One region of the Streptomyces sp. NPDC006487 genome, then DNA from elsewhere that is predicted to be linked to it. Evidence: riboswitches for the same ligand, from Rfam matches in the RefSeq annotation. Region 1 holds a riboswitch; each other region holds the start of a gene.
What was found. Region 1 has a riboswitch for cyclic di-AMP ahead of ACFYM0_RS05975 (LysM peptidoglycan-binding domain-containing M23 family metallopeptidase). Riboswitches for the same ligand answer to the same signal wherever they lie in the genome.
Positions count from the first base shown of each region.

Region 2: it holds a riboswitch for cyclic di-AMP, as region 1 does, so the genes downstream of both, ACFYM0_RS17080 (M23 family metallopeptidase) here and ACFYM0_RS05975 (LysM peptidoglycan-binding domain-containing M23 family metallopeptidase) in region 1, are expected to answer to the same signal.
Region 3: it holds a riboswitch for cyclic di-AMP, as region 1 does, so the genes downstream of both, ACFYM0_RS07915 (transglycosylase family protein) here and ACFYM0_RS05975 (LysM peptidoglycan-binding domain-containing M23 family metallopeptidase) in region 1, are expected to answer to the same signal.

Region 1 covers NZ_JBIAHN010000003.1:169,475-173,310, forward strand. The annotation lists gene ACFYM0_RS05965 (SGNH/GDSL hydrolase family protein) at 1-8, opposite strand, end outside; gene ACFYM0_RS05970 (winged helix DNA-binding domain-containing protein) at 118-1,272, opposite strand; gene ACFYM0_RS05975 (LysM peptidoglycan-binding domain-containing M23 family metallopeptidase) at 1,339-2,331, opposite strand; cyclic di-AMP (ydaO/yuaA leader) riboswitch at 2,336-2,530, opposite strand; gene ACFYM0_RS05980 (tyrosine-protein phosphatase) at 2,876-3,697, shown strand; gene ACFYM0_RS05985 (aspartate aminotransferase family protein) at 3,717-3,836, opposite strand, start outside.
Region 2 covers NZ_JBIAHN010000009.1:72,957-76,792, forward strand. The annotation lists gene ACFYM0_RS17070 (M16 family metallopeptidase) at 1-305, shown strand, start outside; gene ACFYM0_RS17075 (M16 family metallopeptidase) at 326-1,693, shown strand; cyclic di-AMP (ydaO/yuaA leader) riboswitch at 1,933-2,092, shown strand; gene ACFYM0_RS17080 (M23 family metallopeptidase) at 2,105-2,899, shown strand; gene ACFYM0_RS17085 (GntR family transcriptional regulator) at 3,107-3,772, shown strand.
Region 3 covers NZ_JBIAHN010000004.1:88,869-92,704, forward strand. The annotation lists gene eno (phosphopyruvate hydratase) at 67-1,353, opposite strand; gene ACFYM0_RS07915 (transglycosylase family protein) at 1,721-2,413, opposite strand; cyclic di-AMP (ydaO/yuaA leader) riboswitch at 2,416-2,587, opposite strand; gene ACFYM0_RS07920 (transglycosylase family protein) at 2,864-3,836, opposite strand, start outside.

The DNA of each region.
Region 1 (3,836 bases):
CGGATCATGACCTACGCGACCGTAGCCAGGGCCTTACGGACCGTGATCTTCACCACCCCCCGTGCGGGGAATAAGAAAGGTGGGACCGGGACCCCCCTCCGGTCCCGGCCCCACGGCTCAGACGAGCAACCGGGTCTCGGCGCTCGGCAGTTTGCTCCACCAGTGGCCGTACCGCCGGTAGACCTCCGGTTCGCGGTCGGCCAGGAAGGCCGTCAGCGCCCGGGCCTCGCCCGCGAGCGCCTCCCAGACCTCCTCCGGCAGGGAGTGGAAGGCGGTCGCCTCGATCCCGCCGCCGGGCCCGGCCGGGCGCCACACCCCGGCGACGTGCCCGTCGACCAGCAGGGTCGCCAGGGTGTCGCCGTTCATCCGCGCGACGAGCTTGCGGTACTGCGGCGGGACGATGCGGCTCCGGTCGGAGTACGCGAGCAGCACGCTGTCCCACATGGCCATCAGCCGGGGCGGCGCCGGCGTGTCCTGCGCCGGGCGCGGTGCGCCCCGGACGTCGAACAGCTCCTCCCCGTCCGGCCCCTCCAGCCGGTCGAGCCTCCCGGAGAGCTCCAGCGCCCGCAGCGCCTGGCGGACCCTGACCCGCTGGACCAGGGAGAACTGCGCCACGTCCGCCGCCGACGCCGGCCCGAACCCCTCCAGGTAGCGCAGGACCAGCGTCCGCAGGGATTCCTCCGCCGCCTCCGGGTCCGCCGGTACGGTGCGCGGCCGGCACGGGGGCGCGACGTAGGACGGCCGCTCCCCGAACGACCACGGCGCGGCGGTGGGCGCGTGCAGCAGCGGTGCGTACTGCCGCAGCCCCCACCAGGCTCCGGGCCGCGGCGCCACTCCCAGCCGCTGTCCGAGCCAGTCCTCGCACTCCGCCGTCGTACGGGGCCGGTCGGCGAAGTCCAGCAGCTGCGGCACGAGGAGGTCGGCGTCCGCGGCCGTCAGCCCGGAGTCCGTGAAACGGGTCCCGAGCCGGGCGGCCCGTACGGAGGGCTGCACGGCCTCCCGGAAGGCCGGGTAGTCCTCGGCGTGCACGGCGTGCAGGGTCAGCCGCATCAACGTCGACTTGACGACCTCGCGCCCCGTGAAGGCGGCGTCGAGGTCTGCCGGGTCGAAGCCGGCGAGCCGGTTCCACAGCGCGAGGTACGGCGAGGCGGCGTGCTGCGCCTGCAGGGCGACCACCCGGCGCACCGCGTCGCCCACGTCCATCGCCTCGCGCCCCAGCAGCAACTGCCGTGCGAGCGTGGAGCGGTTGAGCTCCCCGGCGCTGACCTTCATGCCATGACCGTCCCGTCCCCTGTCGGAACGGGCAGCCTAACCGGCACCTCCGACAGCGCCTCGGATTCAGATGCTGACGCCCTTGGACCGCAGGTAGGCCAGCGGGTCGATGTCCGAGCCGTACGAGGGACCGGTGCGGATCTCGAAGTGCAGGTGCGGGCCGGTCACGTTGCCCGTGGCACCGGAGAGGCCCAGGGTCTGCCCGGCGCTGACGCTCTGCCCGGTCGAGACGGAGAGCTGGGAGAGGTGCGCGTACTGGCTGTAATTGCCGTCCTCGTGCCGGATCACGACCTCGTTGCCGTACGCACCGCCCCAGCCGGCGGAGACCACGGTGCCGGCGCCGACCGCCTTGACGGTGGTGCCGGTGCTCGCGGTGAAGTCGACACCGGTGTGGTAGCCGCTGGACCACATGGAGCCGGCGGTCTTGTAGGCGGTGGACGGGCCGCCGCTGACCGGGGCGACGAAGCCGGTCGGCGCGGAGCCGCCCTGCTGCTTGGCGGGCACCTTGGCGGCGGGCACGGCCTCTTCGGAGGAATCCGACGAACCGGCAGAATCATCCGAAGCAGCGGAGCCGGAGGAATCCGATGAACCGGAAGAAGCGGAGTAAGCGGACTTCTTGGCCGGCTTCGGCGTTTCGGCCGGCGCGGACTCGGCCGCCGCGGCCGGAGCCGCGCCCTTCGCGCCGAGCGTGAGCTCGAGGCCCGGGTGGATCAGCGACGGGTCGGTGCCGACGGCCTCGAGGTTGTCCGCGTAGAGCTGCTCCCAGCCACCGGCGAGGTGCTGGCGCTCGGCGATCTTGGAGAGGTAGTCGCCCGGCACGACGGTGTAGACGGTGGGGGCGGCCTGCACGGCGGCGGGCGCGGCCGCGGCCCGGAAGGCCACGGCCTGCGGAGCCTGGACCGGAGCGGCGGCGGGCGCCGCGGCCGGGACACCCGCGGCATGGGCGCCGGTGGCGCCGAGCAGCGGAAGCGCGAGGGCCGCGCCACCGGTGCCCGCGACGGCGAACCCACGGGATATCGAGCGGGACTTGGGACGGCGGTGCTTACCCGTTCCGGACATGGCGAATTCCTCTCCGACGCCTGCGAGGTGAGCTGTCGGGTTCGGACTGGAGATGTCCGGCGGTGTATGTACCGGTGAACAGCACATGCACGGCTTCACCCCGAGCTGTCCCGTTGTAAAGATCCCGAAGGAGCTCCGGAACAGCGGCTTACCTGGTTCCCCCGCTCCTGCCGCGCGCGTGAATAGTCGGGTGCGGTTTCCGGACGGCGGCAGGATTAGGCGGTCCATCCGGATCGATCGCGAAGGTAATCGAGCCCGGCCGCAAGGAACAAGTCCCGAATTCCCCGATGGATTCCCAGTGATGATGGACCGACGGAATTACGGTCACCCTGTGTCCATTCCCCTCGCCCAACAGCCGTCCGGACAGGGGAATTCGCCATTCGCGATCAGACACTCACGGTCACCGTATGATCTGGCTCACGGGGACGTGTCCGATCTCGCCTCTCGCTATGGCAAGTTGGCCTCAAGTGGCGTAATTCGGACACGGGCGACGGCGAGCAACGAAGAGCGGCGACGACCGCACGGACGACACGGAGGAGCCCCTGTGACCCAGCAGATACCCCAGAGCGCCCACACCGATCCGGCAGCGCCCGAAGCGGCACTGACCGGAGTGCGCAACTTCCGCGACGTGGGCGGCTTGCCGACCACGGAGGGGCGAAGGGTCAAGTCGGGACGACTGTTCCGAAGCGGACATCTGGCGCATGCCACCGAAAGCGATGCGGAATTCCTCGGGTCGCTCGGACTGCACACCGTCTTCGACTTCCGCAACGGCGCCGACCACGCGCTGGAGGGGGCGGACGTCGAACTGCCCGGGGTGCTCAACGTCAACATTCCGCTGTCGGATCCGGCCGACGGAAGCGAGTTCTGGAAGATGGTCCGCGACGGGGACCTGGCGCAGCTCCGCGAGATCCTGGGCGAGGGCAAGGCCGCCGCGCGGATGTCCCGTTCGTACCGGACGATGATCCGGACCCGTACCGCCGAGCACAGCCGGGTCGTGCACGCGCTCGCCGAGGACAGCGTCCCGGCGCTGATGCACTGCGCCGCCGGGAAGGACCGGGCCGGCCTGTCGATCGCCGTCACCCTGCTCGCGCTGGGCGTCGAGCGGGAGGCGATCCTCGCGGACTACCTGGAGTCGAACGCCCCGCACAACCGCTACCGGGTCCGCCGGGGCAGCGACTCCCCCGAAGCCCGCGCCCCCGAGGTGATGGAGCTGCTCGCCCCGCTCTTCGACGCCCGCGCCCCGTATCTGACCACGGCCTTCGACACCATCGACGAGGAGTGGGGCGGGGTGGAGCGCTACCTCGCCGAGGGCCTCGGGCTCACGCCCGAGACCCTCGACAGGCTCCGGGGCCGGCTGCTGGACTGACGCCCCACGAGGTGGGCCGTCAGCGGTTCGCGACGGCCTGCCTCACCAGTGTCCGGCCGAAGTCCCACATCAGCGCGCCGCCTCCGTGGGCCTCGTCCATGACCGCGCGGAAGGCGCCGACGAACCGGTCGACGTCCGC
Region 2 (3,836 bases), on a different contig from region 1:
AGGGCCCGACGGCCGAGGAGATGGAGCGCGCGCAGGCCCAGCTGGAGCGCGAGTGGCTGGACCGGCTGAGCACGGTGGCGGGCCGCGCCGACGAACTGTGCCGCTTCGCGGTGCTGTTCGGCGACCCGCAGCTCGCCCTGACCGCCGTCCAGCGCGTCCTCGACATCACCGCCGAGGAGGTGCAGGCCGTGGCCGCGGCCCGACTGCGCCCCGACAACCGCGCGGTGCTCGTCTACGAGCCCATCGCCGCGGATGACATCGAAGAGACCGACGCGAGCGACGAGAACGAGGGGGCGGAGCAGTGAGCGACACCGCAGCCGTCACGATGACCTTCCACCCGCGCCCCGAGGCCGGCGAGCCGCAGCCGTGGGCCTTCCCGGCCCCCGAGCGCGGGGCACTGGCCAACGGCCTGACCCTGCTGCGCTGCCACCGGCCGGGCCAGCAGGTGGTCGCGGTCGAGATCAACCTCGCGGCCCCGCTCGACGCGGAGCCCGAGGGCCTCGACGGAGTGGCCACGATCATGGTCCGCGCCCTGTCCGAGGGCACCGACAAGCGCTCCGCGGAGGATTTCGCCGCCGAACTGGAGCGCTGCGGCGCCACCCTCGACGCACATGCCGACCACCCCGGCCTGCGGGTCTCCCTGGAGGTCCCGGCCTCCCGCCTGCACAAGGCGCTGGGCCTGGTCGCCGAGGCGCTGCGCGCGCCGGCCTTCGCCGACGCCGAGGTCGACCGGCTGGTGCGCAACCGGCTCGACGAGATCCCGCACGAGAGCGCCAACCCGCAGCGCCGCGCCGCCAAGCAGCTCTCGAAGGAGCTCTTCCCGGCCTCCCTGCGGATGTCCCGCCCGCGCCAGGGCACCGAGGAGACGGTCGCCCGCATCGACTCCGCGGCCGTACGCGCCTTCTACGAGGCCCACGTGCGCCCCGCGACCGCCACCGCGGTGGTCGTCGGCGATCTGACCGGAATCGACCTGGACGCCGTCCTGGCCGACACCCTGGGCGCGTGGACCGGTGACACCACCGCCCCGCGCCCGGTCCCGCCGATCACCGCCGACGACACGGGCCGCGTGGTCATCGTGGACCGGCCCGGCGCGGTCCAGACGCAGTTGCTGATCGGCCGCATCGGCGCCGACCGGCACGACCGGGTCTGGGCACCCCAGGTGCTCGGCACGTACTGCCTGGGCGGCACCCTCACCTCCCGGCTGGACAAGGTGCTGCGCGAGGAGAAGGGGTACACGTACGGCGTGCGCGCCTTCGGCCAGGTGCTGCGCTCCACCGCCGACGGCAAGGGCGCCTCGATGCTCGCCATCAGCGGCTCGGTGGACACCCCGAACACCGGCCCGGCCCTGGACGACCTCTGGACGGTGCTGCGCACCCTCGCGGCGGGCGGCCTGACCGACGCCGAACGGGACGTGGCCGTGCAGAACTTGGTGGGGGTGGCCCCGCTGAAGTTCGAGACGGCGGCCTCCGTCGCGGGCACGCTCGCCGACCAGGTGGAGCAGGAGCTCCCGGACGACTACCAGGCGCAGTTGTACGCGCGGCTCGCCGAAACCGGGACCGTTGAGGCCACTTCGGCGGTCGTCAGCGCCTTCCCGGTGGACCGGCTGGTCACCGTGCTGGTCGGTGACGCCTCGCAGATCGAGGAGCCGGTGCGGGCCCTCGGGATCGGCGAAGTGACCGTGGTCACCAACTGACCGTCCGTTGACTGCCGGCGGGTCGCCAACTGACCTCCCGTACATGGGTCTCGGGCAAGGAGCCCTGGTGGATTGTCCGCCAGGGCTCCTTTCGTCTGCATTGTCCGTTTAGTGCTGTGGTTGCTTGTATGCGGTGTGGCGTACGCAACAAAAGGGCGTGTCTGTTTGGTGATTGGCTGATGATCCGCCTAGCGTCGGCCGTGCTGTTCGTCAGTTGTAACCGCCGCGTCCGCGGCACCGGACAGCGATCGCCGAGTCCCCGTCAGGCGCGAGCCTGGGGAGCCGGGGACCCACTTGTGTCCCTGGGGTGAATCGGACCGCCTCGCAAGAGGGGGCCCGTAGGAGACCTTCCTGCTCCGAACCCGTCAGCTAACCCGGTAGGCGAGAGGGAAGGAAAGGATCAGCCCCTTCATGGCGTTTGGCAGTAGTGCCGCCGGCAAGCACCGTGGTTCGAGCCGTATGAGCCGCAGGACCGCCGGCTACGCCGGCATAGCCGCCCTCGCCGCCACCGGCGTCGTAGGCTCCCTGGCCGGTCCCGCGTTCGCCGCGGACCATTCCCCCTCCGTCGAGGACACCGGCGCCCTCAACACCATCGTCGTGGCCGACGAGCTCGCCGGTGACGTCGAGGCCCAGGCCCAGTCCCAGCAGCGCGCGGCCGATGCCGCCGCCGCCAAGGCGCAGGCCGAGGCCGACGCACGGCAGCGGGCCGCCGAGGCCAAGGCGAAGGCCGAAGCGCAGGCCAAGGCCGAGCGCGAGGCCGCCGAGCGCGCCGCCCGCGAAGAGGAGCGCAAGCGCCTCAACACCTTCGTGTCGCCGCTCGACAACACCTACGTCAGCACCCAGTACCACGCGGGTGGCGGCATGTGGTCCTCCGGCAGCCACACCGGCATCGACTTCCACGCCGCCTCCGGCACCGAGGTGCACGCCGTGGGCCTCGGCACCGTGGTCGAGGCGGGCTACGGCGGCGCCTACGGCAACAACGTCGTCATCAAGCACGCCGACGGCACGTACACCCAGTACGGCCACATGTCCTCGCTGAGCGTCTCCGTCGGCCAGCAGGTCACCCCGGGCCAGAAGATCGGCCTGTCGGGCTCCACCGGCAACTCCAGCGGCCCGCACCTGCACTTCGAGGCCCGCACCGGCGCCGACTACGGTTCGGACATCAACCCGGTCACGTACCTGCGCTCGCACGGCGTCACCGTCTGACCGGCTCGCCCCACCGCACGTCTTCCGCGAAGGCCCCGGCTCTCTTCGAGCCGGGGCCTTCGTGCATCTCGCCGCGGCCTTCTCGCCGAGGGCTTCGTGCTCCGCGCCGTGTGAATGTTTCGTATTTCCGGCCGCTCTCGGAAATTATCGTGTGTTGCAATAGAGTTGCGACGCGCACAGCCATACGAAAAAGGCGGAGGTCCGGTCTTGCGTATTCCCGCGCACACGGTATGCACAGCGATCCGCGAAGACATCGTCTCCGGGGTGTTCGGGCCCGGCGGCCGGCTGACCGAGGAAGTGCTGGCCCGCCGGTACGGAGTCTCGCGCGTCCCGGTGCGCGAGGCGCTGCGCACGCTGGAGTCCGAGGGGTTCGTGACCACCAGGCGGCACGCCGGCGCCTGCGTGGCCGAGCCGACCGAACAGGAGGCGGCCGACCTCCTGGAGCTGCGGATGCTCCTGGAGCCCCTCGCGGCCGCCCGGGCGGCCAGACGGCGCAGCGAGGCTCACCTCAAGGTGCTGCGCGGCCTGGTCAGGCTGGGCCAGGAGCGGGCCAGGAGGGGGCAGGGGGAGGACCTGCGCTCCCTGGGCGGCTGGTTCCACGAGACGCTCTCCCAGGCCTCGGGCAGCCCCGGGCTGATCGCACTGCTCACCCAGATGCGCCACAAGGTGGCGTGGATGTACGTGGTGGAGGCCCCGGTGCGGCCCGTGGAGTCCTGGGCGGAGCACGGCGCGATCGTGGACGCGGTGGCCCGGGGCGACGCCGAGCGGGCCCGGGCGCTGACCGCGGTGCACGTGGACCGGGCGGCGGGGGCTCATCGGCTGCGCGTGAGGACTTTGCAACCTGCCGTAAACACGGCAAGCGTTCCGCATTAACAAACCCCGTATACAAAGGTGGGATATCCGGGCGGGTGATTGACGCCCTGCGCCCTGCGCTTTG
Region 3 (3,836 bases), on a different contig from region 1:
ACGTCCCCGCACACGGTACGGGACCGAGTGCGGGGACGTAGGGAGGCTTGCGCCCTAAAGGACTGATCAGCCCTTGAAGCGCGGGAACGCGCTGCGGCCCGCGTACACGGCCGCGTCGTCGAGGATCTCCTCGATGCGCAGGAGCTGGTTGTACTTGGCGACACGGTCCGAGCGGGCCGGGGCGCCGGTCTTGATCTGGCCGCAGTTCACGGCGACCGCGAGGTCGGCGATGGTGACGTCCTCGGTCTCACCGGAGCGGTGCGACATCATGCACTTGAAACCGTTGCGCTGGGCCATCTCGACGGCGTCCAGGGTCTCGGTCAGCGAGCCGATCTGGTTCACCTTGACGAGCAGGGCGTTCGCCGAGCCCTCTTCGATGCCGCGGGCGAGACGCTCGGGGTTGGTGACGAAGAGGTCGTCGCCGACGATCTGGACCTTGGCGCCCAGCTTGTCGGTGAGGGTCTTCCAGCCCGACCAGTCGTCTTCGTACAGCGGGTCCTCGATGGACACGAGCGGGTACGCGGAGACGAGCTCCTCGTAGTACTCGGTCATCTCGGCGGCCGAGCGGGACTGGCCCTCGAACTCGTACTTGCCGTCCTTGTAGAACTCGGACGCGGCGACGTCGAGCGCGAGCGCGATGTCCTTGCCCGGGACGTAGCCGGCCTGCTTGATGGCCTCGACGATGAGGTCGAGCGCGGCGCGGTTCGACTCCAGGTTCGGCGCGAAGCCGCCCTCGTCGCCCAGACCGGTGGAGAGGCCCTTGGTGTGCAGGACCTTCTTGAGGGTGTGGTAGACCTCGGCGCCCCAGCGAAGGGCCTCGGAGAAGGACTCCGCGCCGATCGGGGCGATCATGAACTCCTGGATGTCGACGTTGGAGTCGGCGTGCGACCCACCGTTCAGGATGTTCATCATCGGAACGGGCAGCAGGTGCGCGTTCGGACCGCCGAGGTAGCGGAAGAGCGGCAGGTCCGAGGCCTCGGACGCGGCGTGCGCGACGGCGAGGGAGACGCCGAGGATGGCGTTGGCGCCGAGGGAGCCCTTGTTCTCGGTGGCGTCCAGGTCGATCATCGCCTGGTCGATCAGGCGCTGCTCGGTGGCGTCGTAGCCGACGAGCTCCGGGCCGAGCTGCTCGATGACGGCGAGGACGGCCTTCTCTACGCCCTTGCCCATGTAGCGGTTGGGGTCACCGTCACGGAGCTCTACGGCTTCGAACGCTCCGGTGGAGGCGCCGGACGGGACTGCAGCACGGCCGGTGCTGCCATCGTCGAGGCCCACCTCGACCTCGACCGTGGGATTGCCTCGGGAGTCCAGGATTTCCCGGGCTACGACGACGTCGATGGACGGCACGAGCATCTCCTTCTGGGATGTGACGCTGGGTGTGCGGTGGCATGTCAGGCCGTGGGATGGCCTTGCCGCTTAGAGCCTAACCGCCTGCGGGCACTCGGCCAGCCGACCGCCCGGGTCCTGGGACGAAAAAGGGCCTGAATGCCCCTCTTACAGGACATAGGACCCTTGATCATCGGCATTTCGGAGGCCCCGTCAGACCGAAGGCATCCGCACACAGCACCGCCCGGCGCGAAGGGGGTTGCGCGCCGGGCGGTGGAATCATGCGGTGGAACTACTGCGTGTCGCGAAAGCGGACACGACCGTTCTCGCAGGTTTCAGCCGGGGTTCAGCTTCGGCTTCGGCCCGCGCCTCGGGTCCCGCTTCAGCTCCTGCTTCAGCTGAGCTTGAGCTTCTGACCCGGGAAGATCAGGTTGGCGTCCGTGACGATGTCCTTGTTGAGCTCGAAGAGCTTCTCCCAGCCACCGGCCACGTTGTTCGCGTCGGCGATCGCACCCAGCGTGTCGCCGGACTTGACCGCGTAGGAGCCGTTGCCCGTCTTGGGGGCCTCGGTCTTCGCGGCCGGACGCTCGGAGCGGGTGGTCGGAGCCTCGACGCGCTTGGTCTCCTGCTTCGGCGCGGCCTTCTCCTGCTTCGGCGCGGGCTTCGGCTGCGTCTTCGGCTTGGCGGGGGTCTGGGTCGAGCCGCCCGTGTAGGAGGAGTTCGACAGGCCCACGCCACAGGACGGCCAGGCGCCCTTGCCCTGGCCCTTGAGGACCTTCTCGGCGATGGCTATCTGCTGCGACTTGGAGGCCTGGTTGGCCTGCGCGGCGTACGCCTTGCCGCCGTACGCGGCCCACGTGGAGGACGAGAACTGCAGGCCGCCGTAGTAGCCGTTGCCCGTGTTGATGGACCAGTTGCCGCCGGACTCGCACGAGGCGACGCGGTCCCACTCGGAAGCGGTCGCGGCCGAGGCGGTGCCCGCGGCCATCAGCGGCGCGGCCACGGCGACACCGGCGACACCGGCGAGCGTGACGATGCGGACGGCCTTGGAACCGCGACGGTGCTTGCCCTTGCCCGAAAGCAGCATGGAGTTCTCCTCACCGACGCCTACGAGGTGAGCTGTCGGGTTCGGGCGAGTGAGTGCCCGGCCGAGCGACCTAGCGCTTGGCTTAACCCCTAGCCGGCGATGTGACCGTCTCTCAACGGCCGCTACCGGCGCCTACCTTGGTTCCCCCGCTCCTGCCTTCGGCGCTTTACGCGACGAGTGTTCCCTCCGTCCGCCGGCAGGATTCGGCGATGCGGTCGAAGGAGCCCGCGGTGGCGAGCGATTCAGAAGGTAGACAGGTCTCCCCCCGATGTTCAACGAGCGACATCGGGGGGAAACAGTGCCTACTTGCGCTCCCCGGAAGGGCGTTTGCGCAGGTGAGGGCGGGGTTTGCGGAACCCTCCGGGCCGGACACGCCAGTTGACCTGAAGAGACACATGTCTCACTTACAGAAAACGGACAATCAGCTGGTTCCGGGCGCTTCAAGTGTCCTTATTGATGCGTTAGATCCAGGTTCTGGCCGGGCTTGATCAGGTCCGCATCGCCGCCGATGACCTGCTCGTTGGCCTCGTAGAGACCCTTCCAGCCACCCTTCACCCCGTTGGCGTCCGCGATCTCGATCAGGCTGTCGCCCTCCTTCACGGTGTACGTCGGGTCCGACGCGGCGTCAGGCACGGCGGGCGTCTCGACGGCGGCCGGGCCGCGGTGCTTGCCGCCGCCCTCGCTCGCACCGGAGGCCGCCGGAGCGGTCGGGGAGGCGGACTCGCCGGGCGCGGCCGGAGTCGTCGGGGCCGTGGGATCAACCGGGTTGACCGGAAGTGTCGGGTTCGCCGGATTCCCCGGGTTCGCCGGATTCGCCGAGTTCCCCGGGGCGGACGGAGTCACCGGAGCCGTCGGGTCCACCGGCTGCGTCGGCCCCACCGGCAGGGTCGGGTCCACGGACGGCGGTGTGGGAGTGGTGGGGTTCACCGGAGTGGTGGGGTCCGTCGGGGCGGTGGGGTCCGCGGGGCTCGTGGGAGCCGTCGGGTCGCCCGGGAGGCCGGGAGGCGGCGTCTCCAGCTCCGGCAGCGGCATGACGGGCAGTTCGCCCGGCACGCCGATCGGATAGTCGGGCAGCACCGAGGCCGACGGGGTCGGACCCTTCTGCGTCGGGGCTCCGAAGTCCGTGGACTGCTTGCCCGAGCCGGTGTGGGGCACGGAGGCGTCCGGGCGGGACGGAGCCGGGGCGGCGGATCCGGAACCGCCGGGCAGGCCCGGGTCCACCTCGGCGGCGGGCGCGTCCTGCGTCAGACCGGCCTGCACCCCGCACAGCGGCCATGCCTGGGGGCCCTGGGAAGCCAGGACCCGTTCGGCCACGGCGATCTGCTGGGAGCGGCTGGCGAGGTCGGCGCGCTCGGCGAAGTCCAGTCCGCCGGCGCTCTTCCACTGCTCCTGGCTGAACTGCAGCCCGCCGTACGTGCCACCG